DNA from 2 places in the Flavobacterium galactosidilyticum genome. Region 1 is predicted to be linked to the other one. Evidence: riboswitches for the same ligand, from Rfam matches in the RefSeq annotation. Region 1 holds a riboswitch; the other holds the start of a gene.
The links. A riboswitch is a leader RNA that binds a small molecule or an ion and turns the genes downstream of it on or off. The one in region 1 is predicted to bind S-adenosylmethionine.
Positions count from the first base shown of each region.

Region 1 (4,650 bases):
TGGTTCGATTAAAAGGGGGAGATCCGTTTATTTTTGGAAGAGGAAGCGAAGAAATTGAATTCGTAGAAAGTTTTGGAATCCCTACATTTGTAGTCCCTGGAATTTCATCATCAATTGCCGTTCCGGCTTCTCAAGGAATTTCTTTGACAAAAAGAGGAGTTTCAGAGAGTTTTTGGGTAATTACGGGAACAACTTCTGCAAGGAAATTGTCAACTGATGTAGCTTTGGCCGCACAATCTACGGCAACAGTAGTGATTTTGATGGGAATGAGTAAACTAGATGAAATTGTAGCTTTATTCCAAAATGAATCTAAAGGAGAAATGCCAGTTGCTATTATTCAAAACGGAACAACTCCAGAAGAAAAAACAGGAATGGGTACTATAGATACTATTCAAAAAATAGTAGCTGACAAAAATTTGAGTTCACCAGCGATTATCATTATTGGAGAAGTAGTGGGTGACAGTAAGAGGAGAGTTTGTTTTTATAAAGAATTAAAATCAAACCAAAAGGTACTGGCGTATGGAAAGGAATGAATTATACCCGATTTTTTTAAAAGTACATCAACTTAACATACTTATTGTAGGTGGCGGAAATGTAGGATTAGAGAAATTATCTTTTCTTTTAAAATCCAGTCCTAATGCTACTGTTGAAGTAGTTGCACCAAGATTTCTTCCAGAACTAGTGGACTTAGTTAGTAAACATGAGTCGGTGCAATTGACCATGAAAAAATTCAAGAAAAAAATGCTTAAGAAAAGGCACATGGTTATTGCTTGTACGGATGATTTAAAAGTAAATAAAAAGATTTACGACTTGTCTCGGAAAAGATATTTGATTTGTAACATAGCTGATACGCCTGATTTATGTGATTATTATTTGGGTGGAATTGTAACCAAAGGAAATGTAAAAATTGCAATTTCAACAAACGGAAAATCACCAACAACTGCCAAAAGATTACGAGAGTTTTTCGAAGAAGTAATTCCAGAGGATATTAATAAAATGGTTCAAAATTTAAATGAATATCGTAAAACCCTAAAAGGAAATTTTGAAGAAAAAGTCCAAAAAATGAATGTTATTACCGAGTTGTTGAAGAATAAATAACAAACAGAATAGATTATAGAAATTCCTCAATTGCTTGCACTCCCTAAGAAGGTGCCGGATCAGCAGCAGCGGGAAGGAAAAAAATGATATTTATCATTGAAAAATAAAAAAAACTAGAGTTACTTTGCGTCATAAAAAAGTAATTTTACAATAGAAATAACTAATCTCTACCTATTCTCTCCATCATTTGGAACGGATCGGGGGAAGGAGCTAATTAATATAAAATGATTAAAACAGATATTCTTATAATAGGAGCTGGGCCTACTGGCTTATTTGCAGTTTTTGAAGCAGGTTTATTAAAACTAAAATGTCATATTTTAGATGCATTGCCACAAGCAGGTGGACAACTTTCAGAGTTGTATCCTAAAAAACCAATCTATGATATTCCCGGATTTCCAGAAGTATTAGCCGGAGATTTAGTAGATAATTTAATGGAACAAATCAAGCAGTTTGAACCTGGATTTACACTAGGAGAACGCGCTGAAACAATTGATAAGCAAGAAGACGGAAGTTTTATTGTTACCTCAAATAAAGGAAAGAGATTTCATGCCGCTGTAGTTGCAATTGCAGGCGGTTTAGGAAGTTTTGAGCCTAGAAAACCGCTTATTGATGGAATTGATTTTTATGAAGACAAAGGAATTAAATACTTCATCAAAAATCCGGAGAAATTCCGAGATAAAAAAGTAGTAATAGCAGGTGGAGGAGATTCCGCTTTAGACTGGAGTATTTTCCTTTCAAATATCGCTTCCGAAGTAACTTTGGTACACAGAAGAAACGAGTTCCGTGGTGCATTAGATTCTGTAGATAAAGTACAAGAATTAAAAAATGCTGGAAAAATTAGATTAATAACTCCAGCAGAAGTTATTGGAATCAATGGAGCAGAGCACATAGAATCAGTTGTGCTGGAAGAAAATGGTGCTACAAGAACCATCGAAACTGATTATTTTATTCCACTTTTTGGTCTTACACCTAAATTAGGTCCTATTGGAGACTGGGGATTAGAAATAGAAAAAAATGCAATTAAAGTAAATAATGCATTAGATTACCAAACCAATATTCCTGGAATTTTCGCCATTGGTGACGTAAATACCTATCCAGGAAAACTGAAATTGATACTTTGTGGTTTCCACGAAGCCACTTTAATGTGCCAAGCAGCTTACCAAATCATTAATCCGGGCAAAAAGTATGTTTTGAAATATACTACAGTTTCAGGTGTTGATGGCTTTGACGGAACACGTAAAGAAGCTCCTAAAGCAGTTGTAAAAGCCATACTGTAACAACTTACTATAAACTAGTTAAAAAATGTAGCGCTAATACTTGCAAGTATTAGCGCTATGTCTTTACTTTGCACTGTTCCTATATTTATTGAAAGTTATCACGAAAGGCGGAGGGAAAGACCCGATGAAACCTTAGCAACCCTTTATCTTTAAAGAAGGTGCTACATTCTACTTTATGCTGTATTTATTTCAGTACCTAAGATAGATAACACAAGAATACTTCCACAGTATTTCTCAAAAACTTTTCCTGACAACATTTTAATATCTTTTTAGAGCGAATTATTGGTGCTTTTTTAGCTAATAATCTTCCTGCTGTACGCTATATCTATTGCACCGAACGCCGGCACAATAGGATATCGCTTCCTTCAGGGCTAAAGAGCCATTATAGCGAACATTTGTAATTAGTAATCAAAAGTACATGTCCTGAGAAATCGAGATTGTACAGAAATATAATAGTATGTCAAATATTCAAAAGGCCATAAAAGAAAGAATTCTTATTTTAGATGGCGCAATGGGAACCATGTTGCAACGCTACAATTTCTCCGAAGAAGATTTTCGTGGAGAGCGTTTCAAGGATTTTCCGCATTCACTAAAAGGGAATAATGATTTATTGTCGCTTACGCAACCACAAGCTATCAAAGCGGTTCATGCCAAATATTTTGAAGCAGGAGCAGATATTGTAGAAACCAATACTTTTTCGAGCACTACTATTGGTATGGCTGATTATCACCTAGAAGATTTCGTTTACGAAATGAACTTCCAATCAGCAAAAATCGCCCGTGAAGTAGCTGATGAATTTACAGCTAAAAATCCAGAAAAACCTCGTTTTGTAGCGGGTTCAGTTGGACCAACAAACAGAACAGCAAGTATGTCGCCAGATGTAAATGATCCAGGTTACAGGGCCGTAACTTTTGATGATTTGCGCAAAGCATACAAGCAACAAGTAGAAGCTTTAATGGACGGAGGTTGCGATTTGTTATTAGTAGAAACTATTTTTGATACCTTAAATGCTAAAGCAGCACTTTTTGCAATTGAAGAAGTTAAAGACGAACGCAATATTGATATCCCAATCATGGTTTCAGGAACAATCACTGATGCATCGGGAAGAACACTTTCAGGTCAAACAGTAGAAGCGTTCTTGATTTCGGTTTCACACATTCCATTATTAAGCGTAGGATTCAATTGTGCCCTTGGCGCCGATTTATTGAAGCCCTATTTACAAACTTTATCGCAAAACACTTCTTTCAACGTGTCAGCACATCCTAATGCAGGATTGCCAAATGCTTTTGGAGAATACGATGAAACCCCTGAGCAAACACAAGCATTTATCAAAGAGTATTTAGAAGATAATTTAATCAATATCATAGGCGGTTGTTGCGGAACAACCCCAGAACACATCAAGTTGATTGCCGATATTGCAAAGAATTATAAGCGGAGAGTTTCTACTGCGGTGATGTAATACGAAAGTCATTCCGAGGAACGAAGGAATCGCATACAGTGAGCAATTAGTTTGATTGCTTTGCTTCGTGACTCGAAACCCCGCTAGCGCGGATTTGCAATCCGTGCCCACAAAGGGAATAAAAATATTTTGTATGATTTTGTCATTCCTTCGAGATTGCTTCCGTTCCCCGCAATGTCATAGAAAGCACAAAACCGCGTGAGGGATAGTAGTGGAGCTCCGTTTTATTGAATTGCCTCGGGTTTAAAACCGAGGCAATTCAATAAAAAAGAGCGGGAACGGATAGCCCGACCCTTTTGGGTCACGCCCAAAATAATAAGTTAAATCTACAAGGTTTTTAAAGCCTTGCAGAACAAATAAAATAAAAAATGGCACAAGAAACAAGAAAGAACCTTGTATTATCGGGATTAGAGCCTTTGATTATAACTCCAGAGAGTTTGTTTATCAACGTTGGTGAGCGAACAAATGTGACGGGTTCTAGAAAATTCCTTCGATTAATTAAGGAGGAAAAATACGAAGAAGCACTTAGTATTGCAAAAGAGCAAGTGGAAGGTGGCGCCCAAATCATCGATATTAATATGGATGAAGGGATGCTTGATGGCGTATATGCTATGACAAAATTCCTGAATTTAATCGCTGCCGAACCTGATATTTCTCGTGTGCCAATCATGATTGATAGCTCAAAATGGGATATTATCGAAGCGGGTTTGAAAGTAGTTCAAGGGAAAAGTGTCGTGAATTCTATTTCTTTGAAAGAAGGCGAAGAGGCTTTTATTCATCATGCTAAATTAATAAAGCGTTACGGAGCTGCAGTAA
Region 1 covers NZ_CP087135.1:444,045-448,694, reverse strand. The annotation lists gene cobA (uroporphyrinogen-III C-methyltransferase) at 1-533, shown strand, start outside; gene LNP27_RS02015 (precorrin-2 dehydrogenase/sirohydrochlorin ferrochelatase family protein) at 520-1,098, shown strand; gene LNP27_RS02010 (NAD(P)/FAD-dependent oxidoreductase) at 1,323-2,375, shown strand; SAM riboswitch class I at 2,468-2,587, shown strand; gene LNP27_RS02005 (homocysteine S-methyltransferase family protein) at 2,833-3,834, shown strand; gene metH (methionine synthase) at 4,203-4,650, shown strand, end outside.

Region 2 (4,650 bases), 1.2 Mb from region 1:
TATGGGACAAACTGGAGTTACCAAATCTGTTGAAGGAGGTAAATCATATTTTGGTACTCCAATAGAGGAATCAAGAGAAAAATTGAAACAGCTAGCAAATATCAAAAAGATTCCTGAACTATTAAATAAAATAAAATAATATGTCTGCTAAAGAAATCGTTAAAAAGTTTTATAAATCAGATGCCTTAATTGACAGTGAGGTAATGAAAGATTATTTGCATCCAGATGTACTTGTTGAATGGAATAGCAGTACAGGTTTTGTGGAGCATAATTATAATTCATTATTGGATTTATCCAATGATTTAAGCAAAGCATATGTTCGTTCTAAGGTTCGAATTAGTCATATTATAAGTGAAAATGATATGGTTTCGGTACGATATGATCATTTTGTAAAAACGATTGAGAACCCAAGAGAAGAAATGTTATTGGCACATTTTTTCATTATTTGGCAAATAAAAGACAGTAAGTTGTTTCGTGGCTATCAAATAAGCCAATTATACTAATTTAGTGTCAAAAATTTGAATAGTGAATGCCAATTTAGTGCTTACTATTTTATACTTTTGCATTACGATTTTAAAAACTACATAAAAAAAATATATCATGAGTGTTTTAGTTAATAAAGATTCCAAAATAATTGTTCAAGGTTTTACAGGAAGTGAAGGAACTTTCCATGCTTCTCAAATGATTGAGTATGGAACTAATGTTGTTGGTGGTGTAACTCCAGGAAAAGGTGGAACAACTCACTTAGACATACCCGTTTTCAATACTGTAAAAGATGCTGTTGAACAAGCAGGAGCTGATACAACTATCATTTTTGTACCACCAGCTTTTGCTGCTGATGCAATAATGGAAGCTGCTGATGCAGGAATCAAAGTAATTATTGCAATTACTGAAGGAATCCCTGTTGCTGACATGATAAAAGCAAACAGTTACGTTAAAGAAAGAAATGCAAGATTAATTGGTCCAAACTGTCCAGGAATTATTACTCCAGGGGAAGCTAAAGTTGGTATTATGCCAGGTTTTGTTTTCAAAAAAGGAACTATTGGAATTGTTTCTAAATCAGGTACCTTAACTTACGAAGCTGCTGACCAAGTGGTGAAACAAGGTTTAGGAATAACTACTGCTATCGGAATTGGTGGAGATCCAATCATTGGAACTACAACTAAAGAAGCAGTTGAATTATTGATGAATGACCCAGAAACGGAGTGTATCGTAATGATTGGTGAAATTGGTGGACAATTAGAAGCGGATGCTGCTCATTGGATCAAAGCGGATGGTAACCGTAAGCCAGTTGTAGGTTTTATTGCAGGAGTTACTGCTCCAGCAGGACGTACAATGGGACATGCAGGTGCTATCGTTGGTGGATCTGATGATACTGCTGAAGCCAAAAAACAAATTATGAGAGAATGTGGTATTCACGTAGTAGATTCTCCAGCTGAAATTGGTAAAAAAGTAAAAGAAGTTTTAGGATAATCTTTTTCTAAATTAAATATTTTAAAAGCCTCACATTTTGTGAGGCTTTTTTATTATAGAATCGAATTAAAGAATACCTTTGCACTTTATTAAAAAAACTGTTTTACAGATTAAATTTTAATAAATAACAAACGTAAACGAATGGTTTAGATGATGCTCCTCATTTTGTGAGTTTTATTTATGGAGACCAATTCAAATAAAAATATAATATATGTACAAGGAATTAGAAAAATTCAAAGTTACCAATCAGTTTTCATTTACAACAGAAGATAGCTTAGCAGAAGTTTGCAATGCTTCAGAAGGATCTGGTGTATTTTTGGTTTATGCAGTTGGAGAAGCAAAAGAGTTAATTATGGTTGGTTCTACTGGAACTGTTCAAAATGACGGAACTTTGAAAATTAAAAATGGTGGTTTAAATGACAAAATTGTTGAAGGACACCAATTTGCTAAAACAGGAAGAAAATATTCTTGGCCAGCACAAATGAAAAAAGAGGATATTACTACACTTGAAGTAGTTTGGTATGAGACTTTTAATAACGATTCTAAGGTAATTCCAACATTTGTAGAAGCACAAGTTTTACAGAATTTCTTGGACGAGAGCGGAAGATTACCAAAATGGAATGTAGCCTTTTAAGCTATTTCCGTAAAAAATACATTTACATTTCAAAAGGCTTTACTTCGGTAAAGCCTTTTTTGCATTAAATTCATAAATATTTTTTTTTAGTTGTTTTTATAATAGAATAAGTGCTATTTTTGCCACCGTTATCACGAATCTCTTAAATGGAGATAGCAACCTGCAACAACGAGCAAGGTGCTAAAACGATAAGCCAAATCCTTTGGAAAAAATGTTGCTTTTTATTCCTGTTTTGCCTTTTTGTTTTTCGTCATATACCTTTAATTAAAAAAAATGATTATGACTAAACATGGTGAAAATAATGGTAATCCATTCGCATTAATTCCTTTATTTATATTTATTGCAACTTTTTTAGGTGTTGGTATTTGGCTAGATGACTTTTATGCTTTTCCATCACCAATTGCTGTTTTAATTGGTATAATTGCTGCATTCTTACTTTTTAAATCTTCTACAGAAGAGAAAGTCAATACGTTGATTACAGGCTGTGGTGAAAGTAAAATTATGACTATGTGTCTTATTTATTTACTGGCTGGTGCATTTGCAGTGGTGAGTAAAGCTACTGGTGGAGTAGATGCAGTGGTAAATTTAGGAATAAACAATATAGATGTTGCTTATTTTCCTTTAGGTATATTTTTAATTGCTGCATTTTTATCTACTGCGACAGGTACTTCTGTGGGAGCAATTGTTGCCATTGGTCCTATTGCAGTGAGTTTAGCTGACAAAAGTGGTGCCTCTTTACCTTTGATTTCGGGTGCATTATTAGGAGGTTCTATGTTAGGTGATAATCTTTCGATGATTTCAGATACCACTATTGCTGCAACGCAATCTTTAGGTTGTAAATTGAAAGATAAATTTAAAATTAATTTATTTATTGCTTTTCCTGCTGCTTTAATTACGATTCTAGTCTTTTTTTATTTGGGTTTAAATTCTGAAGTTGTTTCAGTTGAGATACCTAAAACTGATTTTAATTGGATTACTATTATACCATATCTACTGGTCATTGTGTTAGCAGTTTCGGGACTTAATGTGTTTTCTACTTTAATTATAGGAACGTTGTTAGCGGGGCTAATTGGTTATTTTGGAGGTAATTTTACGCTTTTGGTTTTTGCCCAAAAAATATATGAGGGTTTTACCAGTATGACTGAAATTTTCTTACTTTCGATGCTTTCTGGTGGTTTAGCAGCGATGGTGGATAAAGCGGGCGGAATTGATTATGTTTTGTACCAAGTTAAAAAGCGAATCAAAAGCAAGAAATCAGCGCAGACAGGAATTGGTGCTTTAGTTGGATTGACAAATTTAGCAATCGCTAATAATACAGTTTCTATTGTGATTACAGGTAGTATTGCTAAAGAAATAAACGATGAATATAATTTGAGTGCAAAGAAAACGGCGACAATACTTGATATTTTTTCATGTGTTATTCAAGGAATTTTACCTTATGGTGCACAAGTGCTGTTGATTTTAAGTTTTGCCGATGGAAAACTTAATTTTTTAGATTTGATTAGTAACGCATGGTATCACTTATTCTTATTTATATTTACATTAATAGCTATTTATGCTAATTTTTGGGACAAATGGGTGAATCGAATCATTAAAATCTAAAAGCTGCTATTTATATCAATGTAAATGGATTTGAATTTTTTTTAAAAAAGGAAATATTATATATTTGGCAGATATAAAATAGCCCTGATAGAAGTGAAAATCCCACGCTTTTGGGCGTGGATTGTAGCGGATAGCAGGAATAGCTTCAAATAAAAATTAAACTAAGTTTTGAATATGAAATTACTAGAAGGAAAAGTAGCTATAATTACAGGTGCAAGCCGCGGAATAGGTAAAGGAATTGCAGAAGTTTTTGCAAAACACGGTGCAAATGTTGCTTTTACATACAGTTCGTCTGTAGAATCAGCTATGGCATTAGAAAATGAATTGAACGCACTAGAAATTAAAGCGAAAGGATATCAGTCTAACGCTGCTGATTTTAACGAAGCGCAAATTCTTGTTGATGCTATTTTAGCTGAATTTGGAACTGTTGATATTTTGATTAACAATGCCGGTATTACCAAAGATAACTTGTTAATGCGTATGTCTGAACAAGATTTTGATCAAGTAATGGATGTAAACTTGAAATCAGTTTTCAATATGACAAAAGCAATTCAGAAAACATTCCTTAAAAAACGTGCTGGGTCGATCATCAATATGAGTTCAGTAGTTGGAGTTAAAGGAAATGCTGGTCAAACGAATTATGCTGCTTCTAAAGCAGGAGTTATAGGTTTTTCTAAATCGGTAGCATTAGAATTGGGATCGCGTAATATTCGTTGTAATGTAATTGCTCCGGGATTTATTGAAACTGAGATGACTGCTAAATTAAATGAAGATGTGGTAAAAGGATGGAGAGATGGAATTCCATTGAAACGTGGCGGAACTACTGAAGATGTTGCTAATGCTTGTCTTTTCTTCGCTTCAGACATGAGCGGTTATGTAACTGGTCAGGTTATGAATGTTTGTGGAGGAATGCTTACTTAATAAAAAGTGATCTGTTTTTA
Region 2 covers NZ_CP087135.1:2,764,916-2,769,565, reverse strand. The annotation lists gene LNP27_RS11905 (UDP-3-O-(3-hydroxymyristoyl)glucosamine N-acyltransferase) at 1-139, shown strand, start outside; gene LNP27_RS11900 (nuclear transport factor 2 family protein) at 141-503, shown strand; gene sucD (succinate--CoA ligase subunit alpha) at 601-1,473, shown strand; gene LNP27_RS11890 (hypothetical protein) at 1,685-2,107, shown strand; SAM-I-IV-variant riboswitch at 2,231-2,329, shown strand; gene LNP27_RS11885 (Na+/H+ antiporter NhaC family protein) at 2,387-3,709, shown strand; gene fabG (3-oxoacyl-[acyl-carrier-protein] reductase) at 3,884-4,630, shown strand.
Region 2: it holds a riboswitch for S-adenosylmethionine, as region 1 does, so the genes downstream of both, LNP27_RS11885 (Na+/H+ antiporter NhaC family protein) here and LNP27_RS02005 (homocysteine S-methyltransferase family protein) in region 1, are expected to answer to the same signal.